Regions from separate parts of the Enterobacter sp. I4 genome, predicted to be linked through region 4. Evidence: predicted binding sites of a transcription regulator. Region 4 holds the regulator's gene; each other region holds the start of a gene.

Region 1 (4,055 bases), on a different contig from region 4:
GCTCAGGTGCAGCGCATCCTGCTGTAAGAAGGCCATCAGATTAACGTCCGGGTAGAACGCGGCCTTCGCGGCATCCACTTCGCTCATGGACGCTTCGATATACCAGTGGGCTTCCTGCAGGTCCGGACGGCGGGCCAGCAGCTCGTAGCCGAGCGTGGACGGCAGCGTTGCCTCTACCGCGGGCAGTGGGCGTTTGGCAAGGCTAACGGAAGGCGTGTTGGTCAACGCGTTCAGGCGCGCTTCAATAACCCTCATTTTACCCTTCACGTCAGCTAGCTGCTCGTCGGTTTTACCGGCATTGATATCGGTTTCAACGCCCTCCACCGAGGAGGTAATGCCGTGCTGATAAAGGTCACGATCGGCACCGATGATATTTTCCTGCTCCTGTTTAATCTGGGCGAGCACATCCCCCACGGCGGCCTCGGTCTGCCAGTCCCAGTACAGGCGCGCGACGCTGCTCGCAAGCAGCTGGCGGGTTTGCTCCAGCTCCGCTTTTTGCGCATTCACCTTACCGATGCGGGCCTCAATCCGGGCGCGATTTTTGCCCCACAGATCCAGATCCCAGCCCGCCGTCAGGCCGAAGGTCCCGTTGGTGTACCACGGACCGGTGGTTCCCGCGGCGGGGTCAGTCAGGGCAAACGGCCCCATCAGCCCCTCAGCCGACATTTTTTGCCGCTCAACGTCTGCGGAAAAATCCATCTGCGGGCCATCCGCAGCGATGGCGGCCTTCGCCTGCGCTTCCGCAAGCGTGATGCGCTGCCGGGCAATTTGCATATCCGGCGCATCGGCTATCGCTTTGGCGATCAGCGAACTGAGCTGCGGATCGTTATAGTCTTTCCACCATTCGCTTTTCGGCCAGTCGGCATGGCGCAGCGGGCTATTCACCGACGCGGCCGCCGTTTGCGCCTTTACTGGCGACACCGTCGCATGTTCCGGCGCGCAGGCGGCCAGGATTAAAACAAGGGGAGCACTCAGAGATAAAATAAGAAAACGTTTCATTACGCCATGCACTCAAAAAAATAAAGGCGCAACTTACGCTTGATGGCGCAGCGTTTTTTAGTAACGCGTGGCAATCCGTACATTGTCATACATTTTTATATTCGGAAATTTATATCCTTAAAAAATGTATTAATTACATGTATTCATACCAATTATGAATTGGCTGCTACACTTATTCACGACAGACATACGCAGGAGAAGCGAATGAAAATACTATTGTGGGTTATTTTGATTATATTTCTGATAGGGCTGCTGGTGGTAACCGGCGTATTCAAGATGATTTTCTGATTCTGTCGCCCGGCGTCCTGCCGGGCGAGCATAGTAACGCTTTTAATGCTTCGACTGGATCACCCGCGCAATCTCTGCCGAGGTTTGCAGCGTCCGGATCTCCTGAAATAACCCCAGCGCTTCGCCGTACTCTTTACGCAAATAGCTCAGCCACTGTTTAATGCGCGCAACGTGGTACAGCCCGGTATCGCCCTGCTTCTCCAGCCGCGTGTATTTTTGCAACAGCTTAACCACGTCAGCCCACGGCATGCGCGGCTCGTTATATTTCACCACCCGGCTGAGGTTTGGCACGTTAAGCGCGCCGCGGCCGATCATCACCGCATCACAGCCGGTCTCCTTCAGGCAGGCCTGCGCGCTCTCGTAATCCCAGATTTCACCGTTGGCGATAACCGGTATGGCAAGCCGCTTGCGGATCTCGCCTATGGCCTGCCAGTTGATGCGCTCGGCTTTATAGCCGTCCTCTTTGGTGCGCCCGTGAACTACCAGCTCGGTTGCTCCGGCCTGCTGCACCGCGTCAGCAATTTCAAACTGCTTATCGCCACTGTCCCACCCAAGACGCACCTTAACCGTGACCGGCAGATGCGACGGCACCGCCTCACGCATGGCCTTTGCGCCGCGATAAATCAGCTCAGGATCCTTGAGCAACGTCGCCCCGCCGCCGCTGCCGTTCACCAGCTTTGACGGACAGCCGCAGTTAAGGTCAACCCCGTAAGAGCCAAGCGCCACCGCGCGGGCGGCGTTTTCCGCCAGCCACTCGGGATACTGGCCGAGCAGCTGGATGCGCACCAGCGTTCCGGAAGGGGTACGGCTCTGACGGTGCAGCTCAGGGCAGAGGCGATAAAAGGATTTTTCTGGCAGCAGCATATCGACCACGCGCAAGAACTCCGTCACGCAGAGATCGTAATCGTTCACCTCGGTTAGCAGCTCGCGCACGAGCGAGTCGAGCACGCCTTCCATCGGGGCCAGTAAAACACGCATTCTGAGTACCTGTGAAAAAAGACGCGCTATAGTAGCTGCTCTCTATGTATGTTGAAAGCCCGGCGTTCCATTGCGGAATGTCTGGTATGCGCAAAATTCATGATGTGATCCGTGGCACATTTTCAGGTTTAATTGTATGATGAATACGTCTCAGCAAGGACTTTCACCATGAGCAAATCACTGAATACTATCTGGCAATATCTTCGCGCCTTCGTCCTGATTTATGCCTGTCTGTACGCCGGCATTTTTATCGCCTCGCTGCTGCCCATCGTCATCCCCGGCAGCATTATCGGCATGCTGATCCTGTTTGTGCTGCTGGCTTTACAGGTTCTGCCTGCGCAATGGGTCAACCCGGGATGCTTCGTGCTTATTCGCTATATGGCCCTGCTCTTTGTGCCTATCGGCGTCGGGGTAATGCAGTATTACGATGTGCTTAAAGCGCAGTTCGGCCCGATTGTTGTCTCCTGCGCCATCAGCACGCTGGTGGTGTTCCTGGTGGTGAGCTGGAGCTCGCATCTGGTGCACGGTGAACGTCGCGTGGTCGGGCAGAAAGGAGCTAAAAAATGATGGCCAATATCTGGTGGTCCCTGCCGTTAACGCTGGCGGTGTTCTTCGCCGCGCGTAAGCTTGCGGTTCGTTTCAAAATGCCGTTGCTTAACCCGCTGCTGGTTGCCATGGTGGTAATTATTCCTTTCCTGCTGCTTACCGGCATTCCCTACGAGCGTTACTTCGCCGGGAGCAAGATCCTCAACGATTTATTGCAGCCTGCCGTGGTGGCGCTGGCGTTTCCTTTATATGAGCAACTGCATCAGATCCGCGCTCGCTGGAAGTCGATTATCACTATCTGCTTCGTGGGTAGCCTGGTGGCGATGATCACCGGCACCTCAGTGGCCTTGCTGATGGGCGCGTCACCGCAGATTGCCGCCTCTATCCTGCCTAAATCCGTCACCACGCCAATTGCCATGGCCGTGGGCGGCAGCATTGGCGGCATCCCGGCCATCAGCGCCGTGTGCGTAATATTTGTCGGTATTCTGGGCGCGGTGTTTGGCCACACGCTGCTGAATATCATGAAAATTCGTACCAAAGCGGCGCGCGGTCTGGCGATGGGCACCGCTTCGCACGCGCTGGGCACCGCACGCTGCGCGGAGCTGGACTACCAGGAAGGGGCGTTCAGCTCGCTGGCGCTGGTGATCTGCGGGATTATTACCTCCCTGGTCGCGCCGTTTATCTTCCCGGTTATTCTGGCGGTAATGGGCTAAAATTTGCGATGCGTCGCGCAAATTTCATTTTCATTTCATAAGTTGCACACATAATGAGATTTGGATCACATATAAAGGCCGAACGGCTCCGTACACTACCGATCCATTAACCTTGATGAGGCAACGTCATGCATCCACGTTTTCAAGCTGCTTTCTCTCAGCTTGCAGAGAATTTGCAATCAGCCCTGGCTCCGGTTCTGGCGGATGCGCATTTCCCCGCCCTGCTGACGGCAGAACAGGTCTCGACGCTTAAGCAGGCGACGGGGCTGGACGAAGACGCGCTGGCTTTCGCCCTGCTGCCGCTGGCGGCTGCCTGCGCCCGCGCTGACCTTTCCCATTTTAACGTAGGTGCAATCGCGCGCGGCGTGAGTGGAACCTGGTACTTCGGTGGGAACATGGAGTTTCTCGGCGCCACCATGCAGCAAACCGTTCACGCGGAGCAGAGCGCCATCAGCCACGCCTGGCTGCGCGGTGAAAAAGCGCTGAGCGCCATCACCGTCAACTATACCCCCTGTGGCCACTGCCGCCAGT
Region 2 (4,055 bases), on a different contig from region 4:
GGCGAATTTTTCCAGACGGCGTTTGCCCAGCAGTTCTGCATTTGGCAGCTCAGCTTCTGGAATAGTCAGCTTCATGGTGCGTTCGATGTTACGCAGCAGACGACGCTCGCGGTTCTCAACGAACAGCAGCGCGCGGCCCGCACGACCTGCACGACCGGTACGGCCGATACGGTGAACGTAAGACTCGGAGTCCATCGGGATGTCGTAGTTTACCACCAGGCTGATACGCTCAACGTCCAGACCACGTGCTGCCACGTCGGTTGCAATCAGGATATCCAGACGACCGTCTTTCAGACGCTCAAGCGTCTGCTCGCGCAGCGCCTGGTTCATGTCGCCGTTCAGCGCTGCGCTGTTGTAGCCGCTACGCTCCAGCGCTTCAGCCACTTCCAGGGTCGCGTTTTTGGTACGTACGAAGATAATCGCCGCATCAAAATCTTCCGCTTCCAGGAAACGCACCAGCGCTTCGTTTTTACGCATGCCGTATACAGACCAGTAGCTCTGGCTGATGTCCGGGCGAGTGGTCACGCTGGACTGAATACGCACTTCCTGCGGCTCTTTCATGAAGCGGCGGGTAATGCGACGGATCGCTTCTGGCATGGTTGCAGAGAACAGAGCGGTCTGATGACCTTCCGGGATCTGCGCCATGATGGTTTCAACGTCTTCGATGAAGCCCATACGCAGCATTTCATCTGCTTCATCCAGTACCAGGCCGCTCAGCTTAGAGAGGTCCAGGGTACCGCGCTTCAGATGATCCAGCAGACGGCCCGGCGTACCGACAACAATCTGTGGGCCCTGGCGCAGGGCGCGTAACTGCACGTCATAACGCTGGCCGCCGTACAGGGCTACCACGTTTACGCCGCGCATATGTTTAGAGAATTCCGTCATTGCTTCAGCAACCTGAACAGCCAGTTCACGGGTTGGAGCCAGGACGAGGATCTGCGGTGCACGCAGGTCCGGATCGATGTTGTTCAGCAGCGGCAGCGAGAATGCTGCAGTTTTACCGCTACCGGTCTGGGCCATGCCCAGCACGTCACGACCAGAAAGCAGGTGTGGGATACACTCAGCCTGGATCGGAGATGGTTTTTCGTAACCCAGATCGTTAAGGGCTTCAAGGATAGGAGCCTTCAGGCCCAGATCTGCAAAAGTGGTTTCGAATTCAGCCATGTAGTACAAGTGCCTCGATATTAATGGCGGCCAGTCTACTTAGCTCATCGTGAAAATGATTAGCAATTTTCATTGAAAAGTGTGAACCGGCTCAAATTAGGTGTATTGACGAACAACAACGCCCTCACCAGTGAAGGTGATGGCAATCAAAAAGATTACGGGCTGATGTTTATGTCGTCAGCTATTGCTGGTCCGATTCTGCCAGGTCGTCTTGCTCCTGGCCCAAGAGCGATAATTCCAACAATGCATAACGGTGCTCAACGAAGTTATGTACGTTGTTAGCAACCGCTAATTTGAACAGTGCCGTAGCGCTGTCCATATCCCCCAGACTTAGGTAGTACTTACCTAAATAGAAGTTGGTTTCACTGAGATGCTCAGCGAGCGAGGTGTTATCCGTTGCGTCCGCCTTGAGGCGTTCCATCAGCGTTGCTTCGCTAATGTTGCCCAGGTAGAACTCGACAATGTTCCATCCCCACTGTTCCTTATCCGATTTTTCGAAGCGCTGTTGTAGTGCTTCTTTGGCCTGCTTCTCATCGAGCTTCTGCTCAACGATGTAAAGCCACAGGCTGCGGAAAGGATCATTAGGATCGTCTTGATAAAACGCCAGCAGATCATCTTGCGCTAACTTATCACGACCGCCGTAATACAATGCGATACCGCGATTCAAGTGCGCGTAGTTGTAAGTTGGATCAAGCTCAAGTACAGAATCAAACGCTTCATAGGCAGCATCAAAATTGCCTGCCTGCGTTAAGTAAATGCCTAAGTAATTGAATACTTCAGGCATATCAGGTCGGATTGCCAGCGCTTGTGAAAAATCATTTCGCGCTAATGCCCTCAGACCGAGACTATCATACAACACTCCGCGCTCATATAAAAGCTGTGCGCGTTCGTCATCGGTTAAAGCCCGACTGGCAAGAATTTGTTCCATGCGTGCCAGAATCACTTCCTGCTGCAAAGTCGGTTGCAGTGGCACTGCGAGGACTTCGCTCTTACGCCAGGCAGAGTTGCTGCATCCTGCCAGCGTTAAAGCTGTCGCAACGAAACACCAGCGCAAAAAAGGCTTCATTTCCCACTCCCGAAGACAACTATTGGATGAACGTCCTGTCCCCCGGCGGCTTAACAAGGCGTCCTGCCTGATAATAAGCCCTCCGCTATCGCGGAGGGCAAACGGCAACCTTACTCGCCTTGCTGTTCAGCAGCCGGAGCTTCCGGTGCCGCAGCAGGCTGAGACTGCTCGGTTGCTTCTTTGATGCTCAGACGGATACGGCCCTGGCGATCGACTTCCAGAACTTTCACCGGTACTTCCTGACCCATCTGCAGGTAATCGGTCACTTTCTCAACGCGCTTGTCAGCGATCTGAGAGATGTGTACCAGACCTTCTTTACCGCCACCGATGGCAACGAACGCGCCAAAGTCAACGATACGGGTTACTTTACCCGCATAGATACGGCCCACTTCGATTTCTGCGGTGATCTCTTCAATGCGACGGATAGCGAATTTCGCCTTCTCGCCGTCGGTTGCTGCGATCTTCACAGTACCGTCATCTTCGATTTCAATGGTAGTGCCAGTTTCTTCGGTCAGCGCACGAATTACGGAACCGCCCTTACCGATAACATCCTTGATCTTGTCTGGATTGATCTTGATGGTGTGGATACGTGGTGCGAACTGAGAAATGTCGCCACGCGGCGCGTTAATCGCCTGTTCCATCACGCCCAGGATGTGCAGACGCGCACCTTTAGCCTGGTTCAGAGCAACCTGCATGATCTCTTTGGTGATACCTTCAATTTTGATATCCATCTGCAGGGCAGAGATACCGTCGCGGGAACCCGCCACTTTGAAGTCCATATCACCCAGGTGGTCTTCATCGCCCAGAATGTCAGACAGCACAACGTAGTTGTCGCCTTCTTTCACCAGACCCATTGCGATACCCGCAACGGCGGCTTTGATTGGCACGCCTGCATCCATCAGCGCCAGAGAGGCACCACACACGGAAGCCATGGAAGAAGAACCGTTGGATTCGGTGATTTCAGACACAACACGTACGGTGTACGGGAATTTGTCTGCTTCTGGCATAACTGCCAGCACGCCGCGCTTCGCCAGACGACCGTGACCAATTTCACGACGCTTCGGTGAGCCAACCATACCGGTTTCGCCCACAGAGTACGGAGGGAAGTTGTAGTGGAACAGGAAGCTGTCAGTGCGCTCGCCCATCAGTTCGTCGATGATCTGTGCGTCACGTGCAGTACCCAGGGTCGCGGTAACCAGCGCCTGCGTTTCACCACGGGTGAACAGCGCAGAGCCGTGGGTACGTGGCAGAACGCCAGTACGCACGTCCAGGCCACGAATCATGTCTTTTTCACGGCCATCGATACGCGGCTCGCCTGCCAGCACGCGGCTACGAACAACGTTTTTCTCGATAGCGTGCAGGATTTCGCTCAGCTCGTTAGCGTCCAGCGCTTCATCTTCAGCAACCAGCGTCGCGATGGTTTCAGATTTGATCGCGTCAACCTGAGCGTAACGCTCCTGTTTGTCAGTGATGCGGTAAGCATCGCTCAGACGAGATTCTGCCAGTGCAGCAACGCGTGCGTTCAGCGCGTCGTTTGCCGCTTCTGGCTGCCAGTCCCAGCGTGGTTTACCGGCTTCTTTCACCAGGTCGTTGATGTTCTGGATAACAACCTGCTGCTGGTCGTGGCCAAATACCACAGCGCCCAGCATCTGGTCTTCGCTCAGCAGTTCCGCTTCAGATTCAACCATCAGAACCGCGGCTTCAGTACCGGCAACAACCAGGTCCAGCTTACTCTCTTTCAGCTCTTCCTGAGTTGGGTTCAGCACGTACTGGTCGTTGATGTAACCGACGCGGGCAGCACCGATTGGGCCATTGAATGGAATAC
Region 3 (4,055 bases), on a different contig from region 4:
ATGCCCGCCTGCGCGCGTTCTACGATCCGGAAAACGAACTGACCGCCAGCATGCTGATCGATTTACAGTCCGGCAATGAAGACCGCGGGATCTGTGCCCTGCCGTTCACACGCCAGTCTGATGAGCAGACCGTTTATATTCCGATGAACATCGTCGGCAACCTGTATGTGTCGAACGGCATGTCCGCCGGTAACACCCGCAACGAAGCGCGCGTGCAGGGATTATCTGAAGTCTTCGAACGCCACATCAAAAATCGCATTATTGCTGAGTCCATCAGCCTGCCGGAGATCCCGGCTGACGTGCTTGCGCGCTACCCGGGCGTGGTGGAATCCATCGCTAAACTGGAAGCGGAAGGTTTCCCTATCTTTGCCTATGACGGTTCACTGGGCGGCAAATATCCGGTTATCTGCGTCGTGCTGTTCAACCCGGCAAACGGCACCTGCTTTGCCTCCTTCGGCGCGCATCCGGACTTTGGCGTGGCGCTGGAGCGTACCGTCACCGAACTGCTGCAGGGTCGTAGCCTGAAGGATCTCGACGTGTTTACACCGCCAACCTTTGATGACGAAGAAGTGGCCGAGCACACCAACCTCGAAACGCACTTCATCGACTCCAGCGGTTTGATCTCCTGGGATATGTTCAAGCAGGATGCAGACTATCCGTTCGTGGACTGGAGCTTTGCCGGTACGACCGAAGAAGAGTTCGCCACCCTGATGGCAATCTTCAACGCCGAAGATCGCGAAGTCTACATTGCCGACTATGAACATCTGGGCGTTTACGCGTGCCGTATTATCGTGCCGGGCATGTCCGACATCTATCCGGCAGAAGATCTGTGGCTGGCAAACAACAGCATGGGTGCGCACCTGCGCGAAACCCTGCTGGCCCTGCCGGGCAGCGAGTGGGATAAAGAGGATTATCTGAACCTGATCGCCCAACTGGACGAAGAAGGCCACGATGATTTCACCCGCGTGCGCGAGCTGCTGGGTCTGGCAACCGGTAAGGATAACGGCTGGTACACGCTGCGCATCGGCGAACTGAAGGCGATGCTGGCGCTGGCGGGCGGCGATCTGGATCAGGCCCTGGCCTGGACAGAATGGACGATGGAATTTAACCAGTCGGTCTTCTCTGCCGAGCGCACTAACTATTACCGTTGCCTGCAAACGTTGCTTCTGCTGTCTCAGGAAGACGACCGTGAACCACTGCAGTACCTGAATGCGTTTGTGCGTATGTACGGTGCAGACGCCGTTGAAGCCGCCAGCGCGGCGCTGAGCGGTGAAGCGCCATTCTATGGCCTGCAGACGGTAGACAGCGATCTGAAAGCCTTCCCGGCACATCAGTCTCTGCTCAACGCCTATGAAAAATTACAGAAGGCAAAAGCCGCTTACTGGTCAAAATAAGCGCATATAACATTAATGGCAGTAGGCGTATTCACTCGCCTGAGCTATATTACGGGGCAATTTCATTGCCCCTTTTTTTATTTTTTCGCGCAATGACGTTTGATTGTAATAATTAAGTTAACTACGGGTAAATATAATAATACTTACCTGCGTTTTACTGTTACTTATTATGGCAAATACTCCATTTTAATTAACTGTTTTAAGGGAGGTGGACTGAAAAAATTCAACTCTTTTCATAACTTTTAAAATTTATTTTTATACGGATAATCAAATACTTACTCCGCTTTTGCTGTAAAACCATACACACTGCGGGCCTATAAGCCAGGCGAGATATGATCTATATCAATTTCTCTTCTATAATGCTTTGTTAGTATCTCGTCGCCGACTTAATAAAGAGAGAGTTAGTGTGAAAGCTGACAACCCTTTTGATCTATTACTCCCCGCTGCGATGGCGAAAGTTGCCGAAGAAGCGGGTGTCTATAAAGCAACGAAACATCCGATGAAGACGTTCTATCTGGCGATCACGGCTGGTGTGTTCATCTCTATCGCTTTCGTCTTCTATATCACCGCTACCACCGGTACTGCCGCGATGCCTTACGGCATAGCCAAACTGATTGGCGGCATCTGCTTCTCGCTGGGTTTGATTCTTTGCGTCATCTGCGGCGCCGATCTCTTCACCTCAACGGTGTTGATTGTTGTGGCGAAAGCCAGCGGAAGGATCACCTGGGGTCAACTGGCGCGCAACTGGCTTAACGTCTACGTTGGTAACCTGATTGGCTGTCTGCTCTTTGTTTTGTTGATGTGGCTTTCTGGCGAGTACATGACCGCCAACGGCGGATGGGGGCTTAACGTCCTGCAAACCGCTGACCACAAAATGCACCATACATTTATCGAAGCCGTTGCTCTCGGCATCCTTGCTAACCTGATGGTCTGCCTGGCGGTGTGGATGAGCTACTCTGGTCGTAGCCTGATGGATAAAGCCATGATTATGGTTCTGCCGGTTGCGATGTTTGTTGCCAGCGGCTTTGAGCACAGTATTGCGAATATGTTCATGATCCCGATGGGGATTGTTATCCGCAACTTTGCAAGCCCGGAGTTCTGGACTGCTGTTGGTTCAACCCCGGAAAGTTTCTCTCACCTGACTATTATGAATTTCATTACCGATAACCTGATCCCCGTCACTATCGGGAACATTATCGGTGGGGGTCTGTTAGTTGGGTTGACATACTGGGTCATTTACCTGCGTGGCGGCGACCATCATTGATGGTTGTCTCAGGCAGTAAATAAAAAATCCACTTAAGAAGGTAGGTGTTACATGTCCGAGCTTAATGAAAAGTTAGCCACAGCCTGGGAAGGTTTTACAAAAGGTGACTGGCAGAATGAAGTAAACGTCCGTGACTTCATTCAGAAAAACTATACCCCGTATGAAGGTGACGAATCCTTCCTGGCTGGTGCAACTGACGCAACCACCAAGCTGTGGGACAGCGTAATGGAAGGCGTTAAACTGGAAAACCGCACTCACGCGCCAGTTGATTTTGACACCTCCGTTGCTTCCACCATCACTTCTCACGATGCTGGCTACATCAACAAAGCCCTTGAGAAAATCGTTGGTCTGCAAACTGAAGCACCACTGAAACGCGCAATCATCCCGTTCGGTGGTATCAAAATGGTTGAAGGTTCCTGCAAAGCGTATAACCGCGAGCTGGACCCAATGCTGAAAAAAATCTTCACCGAATACCGTAAAACCCACAACCAGGGTGTATTCGATGTTTACACCAAAGACATTCTGAACTGCCGTAAATCTGGCGTTCTGACTGGTCTGCCAGATGCATATGGCCGTGGCCGTATCATCGGTGACTACCGTCGCGTTGCGCTGTACGGTATCGACTTCCTGATGAAAGACAAATACGCGCAGTTCGTCTCCCTGCAGTCCGATCTGGAAAACGGCGTAAACCTGGAAGCGACTATCCGTCTGCGTGAAGAGATTGCTGAACAGCACCGCGCGCTGGGTCAGATCAAAGAGATGGCGGCTAAATACGGCTGCGATATCTCCGGTCCTGCTACCAACGCTCAGGAAGCTATCCAGTGGACCTACTTCGGCTACCTGGCCGCGGTTAAGTCTCAGAACGGTGCAGCGATGTCCTTCGGCCGCGTATCCACCTTCCTGGATGCGTACATCGAACGTGACCTGAAAGCAGGTAAAATCACCGAGCAAGACGCTCAGGAAATGATTGACCACCTGGTCATGAAACTGCGTATGGTTCGCTTCCTGCGTACCCCAGAATATGATGAGCTGTTCTCTGGTGACCCAATCTGGGCAACAGAATCTATCGGTGGTATGGGCGTAGATGGCCGTACTCTGGTAACCAAAAACAGCTTCCGCTTCCTGAACACCCTGTACACCATGGGTCCTTCTCCGGAGCCGAACATCACCGTTCTGTGGTCTGAAAAACTGCCTCTGAACTTCAAGAAATTCGCCGCTAAAGTGTCCATCGACACCTCTTCTCTGCAGTACGAGAACGATGACCTGATGCGTCCTGACTTCAACAACGATGACTACGCTATCGCTTGCTGCGTAAGCCCAATGGTTGTTGGTAAACAAATGCAGTTCTTCGGTGCGCGTGCAAACCTGGCGAAAACCATGCTGTACGCAATCAACGG
Region 4 (4,055 bases):
CTCTACCTACGGCGGTAATCCGCTGGCGTGCGCCGTGGCGGGCGCGGCATTCGACATCATTAATACGCCGGACGTTCTGAACGGCGTGAACGCGAAGCGCGAACGGTTTGTGAAGCACCTTCAGCAGATTGACGACCAGTATGACGTCTTCAGCGAGATCCGCGGGATGGGGCTGCTGATTGGCGCGGAGCTAAAGCCGCAGTACAAAGGCCGCGCGCGCGATTTCCTGCACGCTGCCGCGCATGAAGGCGTTATGGTGCTCAACGCGGGGCCGGACGTCATGCGCTTTGCGCCGTCGCTGGTGGTGGAAGAGAAAGATATTGAAGACGGGTTAAGCCGTTTTGCAGCGGCGGTCGCGAAGATTGTAAAAGGTTAATACGCCGTCCGCTTCAGCCTGCGGGTTAACCAAATCCCGTGATGCGGACGCTGGCGCCATGCCACCGACGAAATGGTGTGCATGGTGTTCAGATGCCCCAGCACGCGCTGCAAATGCTGCTCCAGGGTGCTCATCGGCCCGTGGGTCAGCGTCTCCGGCGCTTCCAGTATATTCGTTTCTCCCGACTCGCCCGGCGCGTCATACTCCAGACGCTGCTGGCAGCGCTGCAGCGCAATTTCACACGACTGCAAATAGCGCTGCGCCAGATCCGGCGTCAGCATCGTGTGCTCGCGCGCCAGCGTGGTCATGGCGTTTATATGCTCGACGATGAACTGGCTGTGCGTTACCCACAGCTTCATGTCCGCCAGATAGTGCGCGTTAAAGCCCGGCTCCTGCATGGCCTGGTTGAGGGAGTTGAACAGGGCGTTATGCGCCTGGTTGACCTTCATCCGCTCGTAGGCCAGCGGGGAAGGCTGCGGATCGTCGCTCAGGATCAGGCGAATCGCACGCTGGTCGGCCTCCAGCGCGTCGTGGGCGTTCTGCCTCAGCAGCCCGCTCTGCCACTGCGGCCACAGCCAGACCATGCCGCCAAAGGCGATCAGGCAGCCAATCAGCGTATCGACCAGCCGGGCGATAATAAACTGTTCCCCGTTTAGCGTGAGCAGCTGCAGGGTATATACCGCCGTCACCGTAAAGCCCACCATCGCCCAGCCGTAGTTTTTGCGGATAATCAGGTAGCTCACCAGGGTAATGGCCAGCATGCCGGCCAGCGTGTAGCCCTCCGGCACGTGGAAGTGCAGCGTCACGCCCGCGATAATCAGCCCCGCCATGGTGCCTCCCGCCCGGTGCAGAATACGTACCCGCGTGGCGCCGTAGCCGTTCTGGGTGACAAACAGCACGGTCATTAAGATCCAGTAGGGTTTCGGCAGGTGCAGTGCCATGCCCATCAGGCTGGCGACGCTCAGCATCACGCTTATCCGGGCGGCGTTACGCAGGGCGGCTGACTTCAGCGACAGATAGCTTTTCAGGGCAGGCAGCAGCGGGAGCCGCTTTTGCTTATCCGCCATCAGGTCACGGGCGTACAGCGGGCGCTGGGTGCGCAGCACCCGGGCGATACGGCTGAAATGCCAGGCGGCAAACTGGCCGACCGGGTTATCCGGGTGCTGACGCGCTATCTTCTCCAGCGCGCCGAGCTGTTTGTCCATGGTAAAGCGCGTCGGGTAGCGGTGATAGAGAATATCGTCCGCCAGCACCCGCAGGCGCGCCGCAACGGTCTGCGCGTTCCAGCGGATCACCGCCTCCGCGTGGCTGCGCTCCACCAGCTTTTGCACCTCTTCCGGGTGGTGAAGGCTGACGGAGATATGCTCCTGCAAATCCAGCCCGACCTGGAAGATACGCAGCAGCCGCTTGTATTCCTGGTTTTGGCTGGCGGCGAGCATGTGCAGCTGCTGGTAGCACTGGCTTATCAGATCCACCACCTTTTGCTGGCGCTCCAGCAGCGGCGGCAGCGATTTTTCCGGATCGGTGTGCTGCGTCAGCAGGGTATATTTCGCTTCGCAATACTCCGCCAGCTGACGGTAGAGCAGGCTGAGGGATTCGCGCATCGGCTGTTCCCGCCACAGCCAGAACCAGAACCAGTTAAACAGCCCGTACCATAGCGTGCCGAGGGCGTAGATCAGCAACGGCTCCCACACCGGCATATTGCCCGCCAGGCTTAAGGTGAAGATGGCGGCGATCAGCGACGCGGGAAGGAGGCGGGCGTGCAGCGAGCTGATTTCGGCGGTCACGCCGAGTGTCATCGCCAGCACGGTCAGGATCAGCGGCAGGGGAATGTCCCGGGCCAGCAGGAGCTGGACGGCAAGGCTACAGCCGGCAAACAGGCAGCCGCCGACGATCAGGCGTTTGAAAAAGCGTTTATGCGGCGTGTCCAGACCGGCAATGTTGCAGCAGGCGGGAACGAGGGAAAACAGCAGGCCTTGCTGCAGGTGTCCGAGGATCAGGCCCACGGCCACGGGAAGACACAGCACCAGCGTTTGTCGCAGTGCGTAGTTAACTTCCGGGTGATAGATCAGCCTGCGCCACATGAGGAGTAGAGACAAAAACGGCGTGCCACCCTGCGGCGGCACGCCGTTTGGCCGGAATTAACGGGTTCCGTAGACCACGATAGTTTTACCGTGGGCAGAGATCAGGTTCTGATCTTCCAGCATCTTCAGGATACGGCCCACTGTTTCACGGGAACAACCGACGATCTGACCAATTTCCTGACGGGTAATTTTAATTTGCATGCCGTCAGGGTGGGTCATGGCGTCTGGCTGTTTCGCCAGGTTCAGCAGGGTCTGCGCGATACGGCCGGTCACGTCCAGGAAGGCCAGGTTGCCTACCTTCTCAGAGGTCACCTGCAGACGGCGCGCCATCTGGGAAGAAAGACGCATCAGGATGTCAGGGTTAACCTGAATCAGCTGACGGAATTTCTTGTAAGAAATTTCAGCCACTTCACATGCTGTTTTTGCACGAACCCAGGCGCTACGTTCCTGGCCTTCTTCAAACAGGCCCAGTTCACCGATAAAATCGCCCTGGTTCAGATAAGAAAGGATCATCTCTTTCCCTTCTTCATCTTTGATCAGCACGGCCACCGAGCCTTTAACGATGTAATACAACGTTTCCGCTTTTTCACCCTGGTGAATCAGCGTGCTCTTTGATGGGTACTTATGAATGTGGCAATGAGACAAGAACCATTCGAGAGTCGGGTCTGTTTGCGGTTTGCCAAGCACCATGCGCTGTTATCCTCTGTTATAAGCTGTCACCAGAGTCATAAGATGCATCCGGACTCTGGGGTTGCAATCGAATTCTTACCCATACCTGGGAAGTCGGCTGTCGTAACGTTTCGCAGCCAGTAAAGTTTGATGTCCTCTGCATACATGTGTAACGTCAATGTATTACTGTAGCATCCAGAGTGTTTTAGCATAGCTTTCGCCGCGTGTCTCCTGGTGTCTCGCTTCAGCATGACGCAGGTCGCCTTCCGTTGCGAGAAATGTAACGTACACGTAATCTGTCATAAAAAATGCAACGTTGGAGTGAGTGAATATGCAAGCGCGCGTGAAATGGGTTGAAGGGTTAACGTTCCTGGGCGAGTCCGCTTCCGGGCATCAGATTTTGATGGATGGCAACTCCGGCGATAAAGCCCCAAGCCCTATGGAAATGGTGCTGATGGCCGCGGGTGGATGCAGCGCTATCGACGTGGTGTCGATCCTGCAAAAAGGCCGCCATGACGTGACCGATTGTGAAGTGAAGCTGACGTCAGAACGTCGTGAAGAGGCGCCACGCCTGTTTACGCACATCAATCTGCACTTTGTGGTCACCGGTAAAGCGCTGAAGGACGCGGCGGTGTCCCGCGCGGTGGATCTCTCCGCGGAGAAGTACTGCTCGGTGGCGTTAATGCTGGAGAAAGCGGTGAACATCACGCATTCGTATGAAGTGATCGAGGCGTGATTGAGGGGGCATCTGCGTGTTGATGCCCTCACCCTAACCCTCTCCCGCAGGAGAGGGGATATGATTATGCGATCTGCTTCCCTTCCATCAACCGCTGTACCAGCGGCGTCATGATCAGCTCCATCGCCAGCCCCATTTTTCCGCCCGGCACCACTAACGTATTCATATGCGAAATAAATGAACCCTGCAG

Evidence for each region. The regulator CRP, encoded in region 4, controls carbon source genes, mostly activating them, when cyclic AMP is high. The targets are predictions, from matches to a motif close to ATGTGANNNNNNTCACAT.
Region 1: a site for CRP is predicted at 2,368-2,385, ahead of MOQ06_RS06740 (CidA/LrgA family protein). Genes of this name have one in related genera too.
Region 2: a site for CRP is predicted at 1,244-1,261, ahead of yrbN (protein YrbN). Genes of this name have one in related genera too.
Region 3: a site for CRP is predicted at 1,725-1,742, ahead of focA (formate transporter FocA). Genes of this name have one in related genera too.

What each region holds. Positions count from the first base shown of each region.
Region 1 is NZ_JALBUO010000001.1:1,401,009-1,405,063, reverse strand. It holds gene mdtQ (multidrug resistance outer membrane protein MdtQ) at 1-999, opposite strand, end outside; gene dusC (tRNA dihydrouridine(16) synthase DusC) at 1,330-2,265, opposite strand; gene MOQ06_RS06740 (CidA/LrgA family protein) at 2,434-2,832, shown strand; gene MOQ06_RS06735 (CidB/LrgB family autolysis modulator) at 2,829-3,524, shown strand; gene cdd (cytidine deaminase) at 3,653-4,055, shown strand, end outside.
Region 2 is NZ_JALBUO010000001.1:324,871-328,925, reverse strand. It holds gene MOQ06_RS01560 (DEAD/DEAH family ATP-dependent RNA helicase) at 1-1,164, opposite strand, end outside; gene yrbN (protein YrbN) at 1,157-1,237, opposite strand; gene nlpI (lipoprotein NlpI) at 1,346-2,230, opposite strand; gene pnp (polyribonucleotide nucleotidyltransferase) at 2,341-4,055, opposite strand, start outside.
Region 3 is NZ_JALBUO010000003.1:270,556-274,610, forward strand. It holds gene ycaO (30S ribosomal protein S12 methylthiotransferase accessory factor YcaO) at 1-1,394, shown strand, start outside; gene focA (formate transporter FocA) at 1,801-2,658, shown strand; gene pflB (formate C-acetyltransferase) at 2,710-4,055, shown strand, end outside.
Region 4 is NZ_JALBUO010000002.1:801,077-805,131, reverse strand. It holds gene MOQ06_RS16280 (aspartate aminotransferase family protein) at 1-376, shown strand, start outside; gene MOQ06_RS16275 (YccS/YhfK family putative transporter) at 373-2,460, opposite strand; gene crp (cAMP-activated global transcriptional regulator CRP) at 2,518-3,150, opposite strand; gene MOQ06_RS16265 (OsmC family protein) at 3,461-3,865, shown strand; gene MOQ06_RS16260 (phosphoribulokinase) at 3,930-4,055, opposite strand, start outside.